Regions from separate parts of the Streptomyces sp. NBC_00986 genome, predicted to be linked through region 1. Evidence: riboswitches for the same ligand, from Rfam matches in the RefSeq annotation. Region 1 holds a riboswitch; each other region holds the start of a gene.
The links. A riboswitch is a leader RNA that binds a small molecule or an ion and turns the genes downstream of it on or off. The one in region 1 is predicted to bind S-adenosylmethionine.
Positions count from the first base shown of each region.

Region 2: it holds a riboswitch for S-adenosylmethionine, as region 1 does, so the genes downstream of both, OG504_RS37985 (aminotransferase class V-fold PLP-dependent enzyme) here and thrC (threonine synthase) in region 1, are expected to answer to the same signal.
Region 3: it holds a riboswitch for S-adenosylmethionine, as region 1 does, so the genes downstream of both, OG504_RS02195 (putative leader peptide) here and thrC (threonine synthase) in region 1, are expected to answer to the same signal.

Region 1 covers NZ_CP108733.1:6,647,496-6,653,248, forward strand. Annotated here, with positions in the region: gene OG504_RS29770 (DUF3263 domain-containing protein) at 1-234, shown strand, start outside; gene otsB (trehalose-phosphatase) at 278-1,141, shown strand; gene OG504_RS29780 (trehalose-6-phosphate synthase) at 1,221-2,627, opposite strand; gene OG504_RS29785 (glucosyl-3-phosphoglycerate synthase) at 2,733-3,677, opposite strand; SAM riboswitch class I at 3,868-4,014, shown strand; gene thrC (threonine synthase) at 4,030-5,334, shown strand; gene OG504_RS29795 (MoaD/ThiS family protein) at 5,428-5,703, shown strand.
Region 2 covers NZ_CP108733.1:8,485,254-8,491,006, forward strand. Annotated here, with positions in the region: gene OG504_RS37975 (cytochrome bc complex cytochrome b subunit) at 1-425, shown strand, start outside; gene trpD (anthranilate phosphoribosyltransferase) at 560-1,624, shown strand; SAM riboswitch class IV at 1,701-1,817, shown strand; gene OG504_RS37985 (aminotransferase class V-fold PLP-dependent enzyme) at 1,983-3,344, shown strand; gene OG504_RS37990 (hypothetical protein) at 3,355-4,074, shown strand; gene OG504_RS37995 (Lrp/AsnC family transcriptional regulator) at 4,071-4,352, opposite strand; gene OG504_RS38000 (rhomboid family intramembrane serine protease) at 4,349-5,083, opposite strand; gene OG504_RS38005 (hypothetical protein) at 5,243-5,482, shown strand; gene OG504_RS38010 (NYN domain-containing protein) at 5,521-5,753, shown strand, end outside.
Region 3 covers NZ_CP108733.1:524,090-529,842, forward strand. Annotated here, with positions in the region: gene OG504_RS02175 (zinc-binding dehydrogenase) at 20-544, shown strand; gene OG504_RS02180 (NtaA/DmoA family FMN-dependent monooxygenase) at 550-1,863, opposite strand; gene OG504_RS02185 (MerR family transcriptional regulator) at 2,292-2,732, opposite strand; gene OG504_RS02190 (MDR family NADP-dependent oxidoreductase) at 2,762-3,781, opposite strand; SAM riboswitch class IV at 3,955-4,068, shown strand; gene OG504_RS02195 (putative leader peptide) at 4,102-4,227, shown strand; gene OG504_RS02200 (ABC transporter substrate-binding protein) at 4,466-5,753, shown strand, end outside.

The DNA.
Region 1 (5,753 bases):
TCGCGGCTCCCTTCGCTGAACCGGAGGGAACAGGACATCCTCGCGCTGGAGCGCCGCGGCTTCCCCGGCCCCGGCGTGAAGGAGCGCGCGATCCGCGAGGAGCTGGGCCTGGCCCCCGTGCGCTACTACCAGCTGCTCAACGCCCTGCTGGACGACGAGCGGGCGCTGGCCCACGACCCGGTGACGGTGAACAGGCTGAGACGGGTCCGCGAAACGAGGCGTACGGAGAGGTAGCAGCAGGTGTGGGTCCCGGCCCCGCCCGGATAGGGTCGTCGGCATGGGCAGCCCTCAGGACTCCACCGATCCCCTGCACGCACTGCCGACCCCCGTCACCCGCGCCGGACGCGAGGCTCTGGAGGCCATCCTCGCCAAACCGGCCTCCGCGGTGATCGGCCTCGACTTCGACGGCACACTCGCCCCGATCGTCCCGGACCCCGAGCAGGCCCGCGCCCACCCCGGCGCGGTACCGGCGCTCGCCGCCCTCGCCCCGAAGGTCGCGTCCGTCGCCGTGATCACCGGCCGCCCGGCCGGCGTCGCGGTCCGCAACGGCGGCTTCGCGGGCGTCCCCGGCCTGGAACACCTGGTCGTGCTCGGCCACTACGGCACGGAACGCTGGGACGCGGTGAGCAGTACGGTCAGCGCCCCCGCCCCGCACCCCGGGGTCGCGGCGGTCCGCGCCGAACTCCCGGGCTTCCTCGACCGGATCGGCGCCTGGCAGGGCACCTGGATCGAGGAGAAGGGCCGAGCCCTCGCGGTCCACACCCGCCGGGCGACCGACCCCCAGGCGGCCTTCGAAGCCCTCCGCGCCCCCCTCACCGACCTCGCCACCCGCAACGGCCTGATCGTCGAACCCGGCCGCATGGTCCTGGAGTTGAGGCCGCCCGGCATGGACAAGGGCGTCGCGCTCACCGAGTACCTCCGCGAGACCGGCGCCGAGTCCGTCCTCTACGCCGGCGACGACCTCGGCGACCTCCCCGCGTTCGCCGCCGTCGAGAAACTCCGCTCGGACGGCGTCCCCGGGCTGCTCGTGTGCAGCGGCAGCGACGAGGTCACGGAGCTGCGGGAACGCGCGGACCTGGTGGTGGACGGCGCGGCAGGGGTCGTAGAACTGCTGTCGGCGCTCGCGGCTCAGCTGGGCTGAGGGGGACCGGGGCTGTTCTGAAAAAGTGTGACACTTTCTCGAAAAGTGTCACACTTTTTCAGAGAAGGTCCCTCGGCGCTCAGCTCTGGAGCGCGTTCAGTTGTTCCAGGAACCACTGGGCCGGCGGGAGAGCCGTGGCCGCGGCGGTGAGTCGCTTCGTGCGCTCGGCCCGTTCCCCGGCCGGCATGGTCAACGCCTCGTGCAGGGCCGCGGCCGTGCCGATCACGTCGTACGGGTTGACCGGGATCGTGTCCTCGCCCAACTCCTCGTAGGCGCCCGCCTCCCGGGACAGGACCAGGACGCAGCCCTCGTCGGAGACGACCGGGACCTCCTTGGCGACGAGGTTCATGCCGTCGCGGATGGGGTTCACGAGGGCGACGTCGGCGAGGCGGTATGCGGCCAGGGAGCGGGCGAAGTCGTCCTTGACGTGCAGCACGACCGGGGTCCAACCGGGCGTCCCGTACTGGGAGTTGATCTCGTCGGCCACCCGCTGCACCTCGGCCGTGTAGTCGCGGTAGACGGCCAGGTCCTGCCGGGACGGGTAGGCGAACGCCACATGGACGACCTGTTCCAGCAACTCCGGGTGGTCGTCGAGGAGTTGGCGGTACGCCAGCAGCCCGCGCACGATGTTCTTGGAGAGTTCGGTGCGGTCGACGCGGACGATGGTCCTGCGGCCCTGGCCGATCTCCTCCCGGAGAGCCACGATCCGCTCCTCCACGTCCGGCTCGTGGGAGCGGGCGCGGAGGAAGTCGGCGTCGGCGCCCAGGCCGTGGACGCCGATCCGGGTGTCACCCGGGCCGCCCGTGAACTCCGTACAGCAGGCCGTGAACGCGTCCGCCCAGCGGTGGGTGAGGAAGCCGAGGCGGTCCGCGCCGAGCATGCCGGTGAGCAGTTGCTCGCGGATGTCGTCCGGCAGCATCCGGAAGTAGTCCACCGGCGCCCACGGCGTGTGCGAGAAGTGGCCGATCCGCAGGTCCGGCCGCAACTCCCGCAGCATCCCCGGCACCAGGCACAGGTGGTAGTCCTGCACGATCGCGACGGCACCCTCGGCCGCCTCCTCCGCCAGGGCCTGGGCGAACGCCCGGTTGTAGGCCTCGTACGACGCCCACTGGCGCCGGAACTCCGCGTCGAAGACCGGCTCCAGCGGGGTCTGGTACAGCATGTGGTGGACGAACCACAGCACGGAGTTGGCGATGCCGTTGTACGCGTCGGCGTGCACGTCCGCCGGGATGTCCAGCATCCGCACGCCGTCCTCGCCGACCCCGCGCCGCACGGCCTCGCGGTCGCCGTCGGACAGTGCCGAGCACACCCACAGCGCACCCGCGTCCGGGCCGATCGCCGACAGTCCGGACACCAGCCCGCCGCCACCTCGCTTGGCGCGCAGCGAACCGTCGTCGCCCACCTCGTACGAAACCGGGCCGCGATTGGACGCGACGAGCACCTGAGCGGCACCGGACGCGGGCGAGGGGGACGACGTAGAAGCCATACGGCACAACCTAGCCCGGCCCGGAAACGCTCAAACGTACGGACGGCCGTCGGCGGACTGTACGAGTCCGTATACGACCGTCCGTGAGCGTCTGTAACCGTGCGGTTATGCGACCTTGCGTGACTGGTACTCGGTGATGTCCGCCATCGGCGGGCGTTCCTCCGTGTCCACGGAGTACGTGCGCGGCTCGAAGCCGTCCGGACCTCGCTCGAACTGGGTGAGCGACGGCCGGATCAGATGCCCTCGGGCCAGCCGCAGCTGAGCCGTGCGGTAGATCTGCGCGGCCATCCGGCCCAGGGCCTGCCCGTCCTGGTGGCGGTGCTTGCGCACCCCGACGTCGACCTGGGCGAGGGCGTCGAGGCCCACCAGGTGCAGCGCGTCGACCAGCATGCCCAGTTCGACGCCGTAGCCGACCGGGAACGGCAACTGCTCCAGCAGCGAGCGGCGGGCCGCGTACTCGCCGCCGAGCGGCTGCACGAAACCGGCCAGCTGCGGCCAGTGCATGTTCAGCAGCGGGCGGGCCATCAGCTCGGTGACGCGTCCGCCCTGTCCGGCCGCGCCGCCGAGCGGGCGGTCGTACATCGCCTTGACGAGGTCGACCCCGGGGTCGGTGAGCAGCGGGCCCACGATCCCGGTGACGAAGTCCGAGGAGAACTCCTTCAGGTCCGCGTCGATGAACGCGACGATGTCGCCGCTCGTCACCAGCAGCGAGCGCCACAGCACCTCGCCCTTGCCGGGCACGGCGGGGATGCGGGGCAGGATGTCGTCACGGTGCACGACCCGGGCGCCCGCCGCGGCGGCCACCTCGGAGGTGCGGTCGGTGGACCCGGAGTCGACGACGACGATCTCGTCGACGAGCGGGACCTGCTGCATGAGGTCGTGACGGATGATCGCGACGATCTCGCCGACCGTCGCTTCCTCGTTCAGCGCGGGCAGCACGACGGAGACCGACTGGCCCGTGCGGTGCTTCGCGGCCAGGATCTTGTGGAGCGGCCGGTCGGTCATGGACCAGGAGCGGGTGCTCAGCCAGTGCTCGACTTCCTTCAGCACGTTGCGCGGCTCCTCTGCGTTCTCTCGGCGAGAGGCGATCACCCTGTGTAGGTGATCCGTCTCGCGGTTCGGACGGCTCACTCAACTGTCCTGGCCTTCGGTTACAGTCTTGAACAACGCTGATGACCATCGCATGTCGGGGGCCGTCAACGCTCACGCAAGTGACACAACCGCATACACAACTGAACACCGCTCATCCAGAGGGGCAGAGGGATACGGCCCGTTGAAGCCCCGGCAACCCTCCAGCCGGTCTTGTCACGTTGATGTGGCGAGGCTCCCGGCTCGGGAAGGTGCCAAATCCGTCTCATGGCGAAATGCGTCGTGAGGAAGATGAGGAAAGGGCCTCGCCTCCATGGCTGCGCAGACTGTTGCAAGCACCACGAACTCCGCGAACTCCGCCGACTCCGTCGATCTCGGCCCCGCCGCCGCGCTGTCCTGCCGCGAGTGCGGCCACCGCGTCCCGCTCGGTCCGGTCTTCGCCTGCGAGGAGTGTTTCGGCCCGCTGGAGATCGCCTACGACTTCTCGGCCTACGACACCGAAGAGCTCCGCAAGCAGATCGAAGCGGGCCCCGCGAACATCTGGCGGTACGCGCCCCTGCTGCCCGTCCCCGCCGACGTGGCCGACAAGCCGAACATCAACCCCGGCTGGACCAAGCTCGTCCAGGCCGACAACCTCGCCCGCGAACTGGGCGTCGACGCGGGCAAGTTGTTCGTCAAGGACGACTCCGGCAACCCGACGCACTCCTTCAAGGACCGCGTCGTGGCCCAGGCCATCGAGGCCGCCCGCGCGTTCAACTTCACCACCCTCTCCTGCTCCTCCACCGGCAACCTCGCGGGCGCGGTCGGTGCCGCCGCCGCGCGGGCCGGCTTCCGCTCCTGCGTGTTCATCCCGCACGACCTGGAGCAGGGCAAGGTCGTCATGGCCGCGATCTACGGCGGCGAGCTCGTCGGCATCGAGGGCAACTACGACGACGTGAACCGCTTCTGCTCCGAGCTGATCGGTGACCCGGCGGGCGAGGGCTGGGGGTTCGTCAACGTCAACCTCCGGCCGTACTACGCGGAGGGCTCCAAGACCCTCGCCTACGAGATCTGCGAGCAGCTGGGGTGGAGGCTTCCGGACCAGCTCGTCGTGCCGATCGCCTCCGGGTCGCAGCTCACGAAGATCGACAAGGGGCTCCAGGAGCTGATCAAGCTCGGGCTCGTCGAGGACAAGCCGTACAAGATCTTCGGGGCGCAGGCGGAAGGGTGTTCGCCGGTCTCCGTCGCCTACAAGGCCGGGCACGACGTCGTACGGCCGCAGAAGCCGAACACGATCGCGAAGTCGCTGGCGATCGGGAACCCGGCGGACGGGCCCTACGTGCTCGACATCGCTCGGCGGACCGGTGGGGCTGTCGAGGACGTCAACGATGAGCAGGTCGTCGACGCGATCAAGTTGCTTGCGCGGACCGAGGGGATCTTTGCGGAGACCGCGGGTGGGGTGACCGTGGGTGTGGCGAAGAAGCTGATCGAGAACGGGCTGTTGGATCCGACCCTGACGACGGTGGTCCTCAACACGGGCGACGGTCTCAAGACGTTGGATGCGGTTGCCGGTACGGGGCTCACCGCGACGATCCGGCCGAGTCTTGAGTCGTTCAGGGAAGCTGGGCTTGCGTCCTAGCGTCGTTCTTCGTCTGCGGGCCCGTGGGGGCTGGTCGCGCAGTTCCCCGCGCCCCTAAAAGACAAAAGCCGTACCTGACCGGAGGTCCTGAGCATGAGCGTTTCCGTCCGTATCCCCACCATCCTGCGCACGTACACCGGCGGGCAGGCCGAAGTCACCGCTGAGGGTGCGACCCTCGCCGAGGTCATCAGCGACCTGGAGAAGAACCACACCGGGATCTCCGCCCGGGTCCTGGACGATCAGGGCAAGTTGCGGCGGTTCGTCAACGTGTACGTGAATGATGACGATGTGCGGTTCGAGCAGGGGCTGGAGACGGCCACTCCGGACGGGGCCGGCGTCTCGATCATTCCGGCCGTCGCCGGCGGCTGATAATTACCCTCGGTAACGCCGATTACCAAGAGTTCATCGAATTGCCCCCT
Region 2 (5,753 bases), 1.8 Mb from region 1:
GGGCCACGCACTTCCATCTGTCGATCAACTCGATCACCTGGGCTGTGCGCGTCGGCTTCTTCGTGGTGCCGGTGCTGGTCTTCATCGCCACCAAGCGGGTCTGCCTCGGCCTCCAGCGCCGCGACCGGGACAAGGTGCTGCACGGCCGCGAGTCGGGCATCATCAAGCGCCTGCCGCACGGTGAGTTCGTCGAGATCCACGAGCCGCTCAGCCAGGACGCGCTGCACACGCTCACCGCGCACGAGCAGTACGTGCCGGCCGCGATCGGGGCGACCGTCGACGAGAACGGTGTCGAGCGCAAGGTGAAGGGCTCCGAGAAGCTGCGCGCCAAGCTGAGCGAGGCGTACTACGGCGAGGAGTCCCAGATCCCCAAGCCCACCGTCGAGGAGTACAAGGAGATCACGAGCGGCCACGGCCACCACTGATCGCTGAGGCGTCGCCACGCCACAGTCGAAGGGCCCCGTCCGAACACCGGACGGGGCCCTTCGCCGTGCCCCGCCCTGGATAGGGTGGGGACGCGTATTTGAACCATCCTTCTACGACACTCAGGAGCGGCCGTATGAGCGCTGTGACCCCCGCTGGAGGCGACACCGCGGCGGCCCGTTCCTGGCCCGACGTACTGAGCGCGCTGCTGGCCGGACAGGACCTGAGCACCGCCGACACGGCGTGGGCGATGGACCGCATCATGAGCGGTGAGGCGGCCGACGCCCAGATCGCGGGCTTCCTGGTGGCGCTGCGGGCCAAGGGCGAGACCGTCGAGGAGATCAACGGCCTCGTCGAGACGATGTACGCCCACGCGAAGCCGCTGGACATCCCCGGGCCGGCCGTCGACATCGTCGGTACGGGCGGCGACCGGGCCAAGACGGTCAACATCTCGACGATGTCCGCCATCGTGATCGCGGGCACCGGTGCGAAGGTCGTCAAGCACGGCAACCGCGCCTCGTCCTCGGCGAGTGGTTCCTCCGATGTGCTGGAGCGGCTCGGCATCAACCTGGAGCTGTCGCCCGAGCGGGTCGCGCAGGTGGTGGAGGAGGCCGGGATCACGTTCTGCTTCGCGGCCAAGTTCCACCCCACGATGCGGTTCGCGGGCGCGGTCCGGCGGGACCTGGGGGTGCCGACCGCGTTCAACCTGCTCGGTCCGCTCACCAACCCGGCCAAGGTCACCTCGTCGGCGGTCGGCTGCTTCGACACCCGCATGGCCGGGCTCATCGCGGGCGTGCTGGCCGAACGCGGCTCCTCCGCCCTGGTGTTCCGCGGAGACGACGGCCTCGACGAGCTGACGACCACGGCGACCTCCCGGGTGTGGATCGTCCGCGAGGGCAAGGTCACCGAGGAGGCCTTCGACCCTCGGGACGTAGGCCTCGAACTGGTCCCCGTGGAAGCCCTGCGCGGCGCCGACCCCGAGTACAACGCGGACGTGGCCCGCCGTCTCCTGGACGGCGAGACGGGCCCGGTACGGGACGCCGTACTCCTGAACTCGGCGGCGGCCCTGGTGGCGCTCGAGGCCGGGGACGGGCCGCTGGCGGACCGGATCAGGGCCGGGATGGAGAAGGCGCGGGAGTCGATCGACTCCGGGGCCGCGAAGCGCACGCTGGAGCGCTGGGCGGCCGCCAGCAACGCATAGCGGTAGGGCGGTCGTCGTCCCGCGATCCGGACACGGGTTGCGGGACGACGATCACCTCGCGTAGGTTTTCTGACCAGGTCATGAGTGACAGTCATGAGGCCCCGGCCGACTGTCCGGCAACCCTCCGTCCGTGGCGGGGTGCCCCGGGTGAAGACCAGGCCGTAGGCAGCGAGGTCTGCGGCAAGCGCGGGCCCCTCGAAAGACACCAGGGGTCCTGGTCATCGAGGGAGCTCTCTGTGAGCAAGCGAATGCGATAGGACGCGAAGCCCCCACTCCGCACATCCCCCTTCACCCTTTCCTGCGCCGAAGCCCTGTCCGCTCGCGCAGTGAATTCGCCTGCCTCTCACGGGAGTTCGCCATGTCTGTCTCCACCGTTGCCGCCACCCAGACCATTTGTGCACCGCTGCCCGTTCTCGGCCGGGATGTCACCGTCCCGCTCGTCACGGGCGGCGAAGTCACCTACGCGGCGCTCGACTACGCGGCCAGCGCCCCCGCCCTCCAGCGCGTCTGGGACGACGTGGCGGCCTACGCCCCGTACTACGGCAGCGTGCACCGAGGCGCCGGCTACCTCTCGCAGCTCTCCACCGACCTGTTCGAGAACGCACGCAGGACGGTCGAGGAGTTCCTGGACTGCCGCCCCGACGACCAGCTGATCTTCACCCGCTCCACGACGGACTCCCTGAACCTCCTCGCCGCGGCCCTCCCCGCCGACTGCCAGGTCTTCGTCTTCGAGACCGAGCACCACGCGTCCCTGCTCCCCTGGAAGGACGCCCGGGTCACCTACCTCAACGCCCCGCGCACCCCGGGCCAGGCTGTCGACACCCTGCAGCAGGCCCTTGCCGCCCGCGACCCTCAGGGCCCGGCCCTGGTCTGCGTCACCGGCGCTTCGAACGTCACGGGCGAACTGTGGCCGGTCCGTGAACTGGCCGCCGCGGCTCACGCCCACGGCGCCCGTATCGTCCTGGACGCCGCCCAACTCGCCCCGCATCACCCGGTGTCCGTCCAGGACCTCGACGTCGACTGGATCGCCTTCTCCGGCCACAAGCTCTACGCCCCCTTCGGCTCGGGCGTCCTCGCCGGCCGCGCCGACTGGCTCCAGGCGGCCGACCCCTACCTCGCGGGTGGCGGCGCCAGCCGCAAGGTCACGCGGCGCGAGGACGGGGGAGTGGACGTGGAGTGGCACGAGAGCGCTGCGCGGCATGAAGCGGGCTCTCCCAACGTGATCGGTGCCTACTCCATCGCGTCGGCCTGCAAGGCGCTCACGGAGGCGGGCTTCGACACCCTGGTGGCCCGAGAGCAGCACCTGATCGAAAAGGTACGGGCGGGCTTGGCGGAGGTCCCGGAGGTCAAGGTCCTCTCCCTGTTCGGCGACGACGCCCCACGAGTCGGGGTCATCTCCTTCGTGGTCGACGGCTGGAACAGCTCCCACTTCGCCGCCGCCCTCTCCGCCGAGTACGGCATCGGAGTCCGAGACGGCCTCTTCTGCGCCCACCCCCTCGTCCGCACCCTCCTGGGGTCCGACCCTCAGACCCAGGGAGAGTGCGGCGCCCCCGAGGCCGCGCCGGGCGAGAAGTCCCTCAACGCGATCCGCGTGAGCTTCGGCGCGGGCACTCCCGACGAGCACGTGGACCGTTTCATCACGGCCGTACGGGAGCTCGTGACCGACGGCGCCAAGTGGAACTACCGCACGGAGGACGGCCGTTGCGTGCCTGCCGTGTGACCATCCAGGGGTGGGGATTCCACCTGGGGTGAGTGGAGCGGCGGCGGCCGAAGGCCTGGGCGAGCTGCTGGGCGAGGCGGTCGTGCGGCGTGCGCCGCGTCTCCTCGGCGGGAAGCGGGTCTACCTGTACGAGGAGGGGCTCGTCCTCGGGTCCGGTGTGCGGGTCCGTCGCTGGGCGGACGTGACGCGCTGGCGCTCCACCGTCGACGTGATCGTCACCAGCAACGAGCAGAACGACAGGGCTTGGTACACCTTGGCCCATCGACACCTGCTGCGGTTCGGCGACGGGACGGAACAGGGCTTCCTGCTCGACGAGCGGCGGACCGAGCTGAGGCCGATGGTCGCCGAGCCGTTCGAGAACCGGGGCATCCGGTACGCCGCCGAGCACGTCCGGAAGCGGGTGGCCGCCGCCCAGGCACCGGCGATGCTCGACCGGATCGAGAAGGGCCGGCAGGTCACCTTCGGCCCGCTCACGGCGGACGCGCACGGGGTGTTCGTACCGGGCGGGCTGCTGGTGTACCGCTGGGCCGAGATGCGGGAGCCGTATCCCGCCGTCAACCTGCCGGACTTTCCCGTGCCGTCGTCATGGTGGCTGCGGCCACGAGACGTCCGGCTTGTGCTGCTGGGCAAGGACGGAGACGGCAACCCGCACCGCACCGAGGTACCGGCCTGGGAGGTCGTGAACTGGGGCGCGCTGGTCACCCTGTGGAAGCGGCTGCGCGCCGGCTAGGAGTCCAGCCCGATCGCGAACGCAGCCTCCAGGTCATGCTGGGAGTACGTCCGGAACGCCACATGCGTATCCGTCCCCTCGACCCCGGGGATCTTGGAGATCCGCCCAGGAATCACCTCGGCCAGATCCTCGTGCTGCCGCACCCGCACCATCGCGATCAAGTCATACGTACCGGTGACGGAGAAGACCTCGCTCACGGATTCGAGCGCGGCGATCGACTCGGCGATCTCGGGAATCCGGTCCACGCTGGTCTTGATGAGGACGATCGCGGTGATCACGGCTGGTTCTCTCCCTCGGGGACCGTTACTGGGGCGGCCCCAACTCTAGTGGTACGACCGAATCTCACCCACGCGTAGCCGAACCCCAGCGTGAAGCCCACCAGGTGGGCGAGGTACGCCACCCCCGGCCCCTGCGCCGCCTGGCCCGCCGCGAGCCACTGGAGGGCCGCCCAGAACGGCAGGACGACCCAGGCCGGGAACCGCAGCGGCAGGAAGAAGAGGAAGGGGAGGAGACTCGTCACGCGGGCCCGGGGGAACAAGTACAGGAACGCCCCGAGGACCGCCGAGATCGCCCCGGACGCGCCGACCAGCGACTGCTCGGAGTCGGCGTTGGCCACCGCGTAGCCCAGCAGCGCCAGGTAACCGCAGACCAGGTAGAACAGGGTGAACTCCACACGGCCCAGCCGTTCCTCGGTCATCGCTCCGAAGACGTAGAGGAAGAGCATGTTGCCGAGGAGATGGATCCAGCTGCCGTGGATGAAGAGGGCCGTGATCGGGGTCAGGGCCTCCCGGGCCGGATGGCCGAACAGGTCGGCCGGAACCACCCCCCAGCGGCGGAAGTACGCCCGCTGGGCGGCGAGCAGCGCGTCCCCGGTGCCGTAGGACGGGACGAAACCCGAGGCCGGGCCGAGGACGAAGATCAGGCAGCACAGGCCGATCAGGGCGTATGTCAGGGGCGCCGAGGTGCCGCGGAACGTCCTGCCGAGGGCCGAGCCCCAGTTGCTGATCATGGCTACAGAGCATGACGTAACGGGACGCAACGGGACAGGGTGAATCGCCGCTGTGGACGGCCGAGCGGCGAGTACCCGCCAGGCCGTAGGGTTACGAGCCACACTCGCCGGGGAAACCGGCGATCACGGAAACTGGAACGAAGGAAGCGGACAGCCACGATGACGGTTCCCCTGCCGACCGGCTCCACACGGTGGCGCTGCACCCTCTGCGGCAACCTCACGCGCTTCGACGTGACGCGCTCGTCGAAGGTCGTGGAGTACCTCCACCTGGACCTGGCGGGTGAGCCGAAGGTGGAGGAGCGCGAGGTGGTCAGTGAGACCATCGAGTCGGTGCGCTGCCGCTGGTGCAACGCCGTGGATCAGGTGGAACTCGTGGACAGGCCGGGCGCCGGCTCCTGAGAGGGAGTGGCCCCGCACAGACGGTTGGGGTGTGAGGGATGGTGGAGAACTCAGGCGGGGGGCCGGGCGACGGCGCCGCCGAGGTGCTCGACCGCCCGCTGCCCGACGGCGTGCGGAGAAGAGTCGTACAGATCGTGTCGGACGGCTTCGGTGGGCTCACCGTCGCCGAACTGCCCGCGCAGCTACGACAGTACGCCCGCTTCGCCCCCAACCGGCGCGCCAAGTTCGCCGGGAACGCGATGGCCGCCGCTCTGGAGACCGATCCGCTGTT
Region 3 (5,753 bases), 6.1 Mb from region 1:
GGCCGGCGGCGTGGGCTCCGTGGCCGCCCAACTCGCCCGCGCACTCGGCGCGGACACCGTGTACGGCACCGTCGGCAGCGCCGACAAGGCCGAGTACGCCAAGCGCTTCGGATACGACGCGGTCCTCCAGCGGGAGGACTTCCCCGACGCGGTGAGTGAAGCGACGCGCGGGCGAGGTGTGGACGTGGTCCTCGACCCCGTGGGCGGCCCCACCCGCCTCGCCAGTCTCGACGTACTGGCCCCCTTCGGCTGTGTCGCCTTCTACGGCGAGGCCGCCCGCCACCCCGACCTGAACCTGCCGCTCCTTCCCCTCTGGAAGAACAACCGCGCACTGACGGGCTACAACATCGGCGACGTCTCCCGACGCGCCCCCGACGTCCTGCGGGCCCATGCCCTGGCGGCCCTGGAACTCGTCGCCTCGGAAAGCGTCCGCATCGACGTCACGGAGGTCCTTCCCCTGGCTGCCGCCGCCCGGGCCCACGAGCGGATGCAGTCGGGGCTCAACGTGGGGAAGACCCTGCTGGCGGTACGAGGGGAGGAGTGATCGGCTCAGGACCGGACGGCCGAGGCGTCGCGGGCCGGCAGTTCGAGGCCGAGGTTCTCGCGCAGGGTGAGACCGGTGTAGCCGGCGTTGACGATCTTCCGCTTGCGCAGTTCGTGCAGCAGGCCGTTGACGACGAAGTCGTGCTGGCGCGGATCGGCGAGGCCGCTCAGGGAGATCACGTCCAGCACGCCGGCCCGGAACCGTTCCTCGACCGCGTCGGCGAGTTGCTCAGGGGTGCCGGCGGCGGCCCAGTGCCCGGTGTCCTGGGCCACGACGATCAACTCCCGCAGTGTGTAGCCCTGTCGGGCGTAGCCGGTGAAGATGTCGACCCGGCCGCGACGGCGGTGCACCGAGGTGACGTCGGGCAGCAGGCTCTCCGGCAGCGTCGAGTCGAGCGGTACCTCCGACAGGTCGACTCCGCCGCCGAGCATGTCGGCCACCTGGGCCCGGCCGCGGTCGAAGTCGATCGATTCACGCCGCTCGCGGACGAGCCGCTGGGCCTCCTCCTCGGTGGCGCCGTAGGTGGCGTGGAAGGAGCTGAAGATCAGCGGCAGTCCTTCGGCCCTTCCCAACTCCCTGGCCTGGGCACGGATCTTCCGGGTGAAGTCCAGCGCGTAGTCGAGGGTCGGGAGCGAGGTGAAGACGATCTCCGCGTAGCGGGCGCCCAGTGCCGTACCGGCCTCCGACTGCCCGGCCTGGATCTGCACCGGGCGGCGCTGCGGCAGCGGCGGGATGTTCAGCGGGCCGGCCACGTCGAAGAACTTCCCGGAGTGGTGGATCGGGTGCACCCGGTCCCGGTGCAGCACCGCGTGGCCGTCCGCCCCGACGGTCAGCGCACCGGGCTCCCAGCTGTCCCACAGCGCGTTGACCACCTCCAGCGTCTCGGCGGCGCGCGCGTAGCGTTCCTCGGGGCTGGGCAGGTCGCCGGGGCCGAAGTTCTCCTCGCCGATCGAGGAGGTCACCAGGTTCCAGGCGGCCCGGCCGTTGCTGACGTGATCGAGAGTGCCGAACAGCCGGGCCAGGTTGTACGGGTGGTGGAAGGTCGTGGAGACCGTGGCGATCAGACCGATCCGCGAGGTGACCTGGCTCAGGGCGGACACGAAGACCAGCGGCTCCTGCGAGCCGATCGCGCCCTGGGCGTCGAAGCTGAGCAGATCGGCGGTGAACAGTGCGTCGATCTTGGCCGCTTCGGCGAGCTTCGCGACCCGGACGGCGGTGTCCAGGGTGGACCGGGTGGGATCGACCACCAGGTCGTAGGTCTCCGAGGTGCCGCCGGCTCCGGTGACGGTCTTCAGCGTCCGGGGCTGCTTCGCGCTCATGACTCGTCCATTCTCGTCCCACCGATGCCGGTGTCGTCGCGGCCGGTGGCGTTGTGGGGTGACGGAGTTCCCCGGGTGCGGGTCGACGCCCGGACACGCGAGGGTCGGTAGCGGTCGGACACGCGAGAGACGCGGGCCCGCCGTGAGAGAGCCGGTCGAACCGGTCAGCGACAGAGCGCGGTGTGGGTGAGGCACAGGTCGACGTGCCGACGCTTCGTGCGGACCGGGAGCAGAGCCGCGATACGGACCGGCCCGAAAGGCGATGTCCTCACCGTGACTCCCCTCGGTCCTGACGTCGGCACCGGACGGTGCCGCGGCGCGCAGGCGCTTCGGTCTCGTGTCCGACGCCTGTCGGGCCACCGCATGATCCCCCGACGCCGCACGGCGCTGCAAGCCCGCCCCTGTGCGGACCTTCGGCGCCGACGGTGTCAGGAACCGGCGGGAGCATCGCTCAAGGGGGCGTCGAGGCCGACGAGTTCGCCGACCAGGACGCCGAACCGCAGGTCGAGCCCGTCGGCGAGGCGGTCGCGCAGCTCCGTCAACCCACGGATACGGGCGTCGAGTTCGGCCAGTCGCCGGATGGCCACCTGCGGGACGACGCAGGTGTCCGAGTAGGGCCCCGTGCGGACCGGTGGCGCCTTGGGGCGGTCGGGCAGCGCGTCGAGGATGTCGATGAGGAGACGCACATCGCCGATGGTGAGGCCGGAGTCCAACAGCTCGCGGACGGCGTGCAGTCGGCGTACGTCCTCCTCGCCGTACTCCCGCTGTCCCGACGCCGTACGCCGTGCCGTGACCAGGCCACGCTGCTCGTAGTAGCGCAGGGTGCGGGTGGTGACGCCCAGGGCCGCCGCCGCGTCGCCGATGCGCATCAGTCCTCCAGGAGTTGGGCGGCCGGCGACTACAACTCCACGACCACCGTGCCGATGTGGTGTCCTTCGAGCAGTTCGATCAGGGCGCGGGGCGCCTGGTCGATTCCGGACAGGCGGGTGTGCGGGACGGTGACCGAGCCCTCGCGGAGCCAACGGCCGAACGTCTCCGGGTATTCCGTCAGCGCGTCCCGCTCGCGCGCGCCGCTGATGCCGCGGAGCTGGATGCCCCGCACGATGAGCGAGTAGGTGTCGATCTCGACGGGTGCCGTGATCTCACCCGATGCCTGCGCGGAGAGCGCTCCGATCAGCCCCACCCGCGCGCCGGGGCGGGCCAGGGCCAGCGCGGCCTGCAACTGCTCCCCGCCGACGGTGTCCACGACGGCGTCGATGCCGTCCGGGGCTGCTTTGCCCAGCTGTTCCTCGATCGGTTCGGCTCCGCGCAGCACGACCGCGTCGTAGCCCAGTGTCTCGATCAGGTAGTCGGCCTTGCGCTGGGAACTGGTGCTGCCGATGACCCGGCCGGCTCCGCGCTGCCGGGCGAACTGCCCCGCCAGGGTGCCGAGTCCGCCTGCCGCGCCGGAGACGAACACCGTGTCTCCGTCGCGCACTTCGGCTCCCCGAACGACACCGAGCCAGGCCGACTGCCCCTGCGAGAGGTACGCCACCGGGTCCGGCAGGACCGTCAGGTCCACGGGTTGCACCGCGTCGGTCTCCACCACGGCGTACTCGCGGAACCCCGCCCGGTGCGACACCAGATCACCGGGGCGCAGGCTCCCTCCCTCGGGGGCCGTCACCACCTCGCCGACGGCCGGAGCCGACAACGCCCCGCCGACCTCGAACGGCGGCATCGGCAGCCCGGCGGATCCCCCCATCAGGGTGCGCAGTGACGCCGCGACGCTCATCAGGCGGTTGCGGACCAGCACCTGCCCGGGTCGGGGCTCCGGGACGGGGACCTCCGCCACGGTGAAGTGGGCGGTTTCCAGGGCGCCTTGGGGACGGGAGGCGAGACGGACCTCGCGATGCGTGGCGGGGATGTTCGACGGTGACACCTGCGGGCTCCTGACGGGTTACCGGGGCGCGGCACAGCTTGTGCGGCGCCCGTCGACGGTAAAGGTTGACGCGCACGTCAAGATCAAGCCCGCGCGGAGTGTCCGGTCGATGTCGCTCGCCTGCCCGCACCCGCCATTGACGTACGACGAAGTCGCTCCGTACGATCACGACCGGCATCGAGTGTCAGCGTCAAGCCCTGGCTTGCTGACCGGCAACCCTCCGACGCGGTGGGGTGCTCCAGGTGAAAGCCCGGCAGGATCACCGACGATCCCTGCAAGCGTGGGGCCCTTGGCCGGGGCCGGAGATGTGGAGGACGGTCTTGCGACACAGCAGTGACCCGAGTGTCTCCATCGTCTCCCTGACGGCCGCGACCGTGTTCTCCCGGTTCTCGCGCCGCCGCCACATCGACCTGCAGCGCTTCACCAGCTGTCTGTGTCGCGCCTGACCGCCTTGACCACGTCCGTCTGACGTCCGTCGCGGCCCGTAGGCGTTCTCCCGCAGCCTCTCGCGGTCCTGTCCGAGTTCACGGACGGCGTCCGCAGCCGCCGCGCCCCCCTTCCCGCCTGACTCCCCCAACTGCACTGCCCGTCCTCGGCGTTGCGCCGACCGGAGCGGCACGCCCGCGCGCGCAGCCGTGATCCGCGGGGCACCCATGCGTAGTGACACGAGTAGGAGCACCCTCCGTGAGAGCACATCCGGACATCCGCCCCACCCGATGGACGGCCCTGACCGCCCTCCTGACCACCAGCGTCCTGCTCACCGCCTGCGGGTCCGGCGGCAGCGACGGCTCGGACAGCGGCAGCGGCCCGGCCAGGTCCGGTGGCACCCTGACCTTCGCGGTGGGTTCCGACGCCGGCTGCGTGGATCCGCAGCAGGTGGCCAGCAACGACACCATCTACTCGGTACGTCAGGTCGTGGACTCCCTCACCGACCAGGACCCCGCGACCGGCAAGATCGTGCCCTGGCTGGCGAAGAGCTGGGACATCAGCTCCGACGCGACGACGTTCACCTTCCACCTCAGATCGGGTGTGACCTTCAGCGACGGATCGAAGCTGACCGCCCAGGTGGTCAAGGACAACTTCGACGCGGTGCCGAAGCTCGGCGCACTGGGAACCCTCGCCGAGGGCTATCTGAGCGGCGTCAAGAGCACCACCGTGGTCGACCCGCTCACCGTCAAGGTGACCTTCCAACAGCCCAACGCCCAGTTCCTGCAGGCCACTTCGACACATTCGCTGGGCATCGAGTCCTCGGCGAGCGTGAAGAAGACCCCTCAGCAGAAGTGCAGCCAGGGAGTGGTCGGCTCCGGGCCCTTCGTGCTGAAGCAGTACGTGCAGAACCAGTCGATCACGCTGGCCAAGCGGACCGGGTACGCCTGGGGTTCCTCGCTGTGGCACAAGAGCGGCGAGGCCTACCTGGACAAGGTGGTCTTCAAGGTCGTGCCCGAGGCGGGGGTGCGGGCCGGCAGTCTCCAGTCCGGGCAGGTGGACGCGATCAGCAGCGTCGGCAGGGCCAACGAGGCGGCCCTCAAGGGCGGCCAGGTCACCCTTCAGCGACGCGCCAACCCCGGCGTGGTGTTCGGCCTCGCCTTCAACAACGCACGGCCGGTCCTGAAGGACGCGCGGGTGCGCCAGGCCATCGGGTTCGCCATCGACCGCAAGCAGATCGCCGACACCGTGTTCCCGACCGGGACCCGGCCCGCGACCAGCGTCCTGGCGCACACCACACCCGACTACGCGAACCTCTCCGCGGACCTGACGACCGACGCGGCCAAGGCGAAGTCCCTTCTGGACGCGGCCGGTTGGCAGACCGGCAGCGACGGCATCCGCGCGAAGGACGGCAAGAAGCTCAGCCTGACGGTCGACTGGATCCCCAACTCGGCGACCAACCAGCCCGCGTTGGAGCTGATCCAGCAGCAACTCAAGGCTGTCGGAGTCGGCCTGACGCTCAAGCAGCTCCAGGTCACCCAGCTCG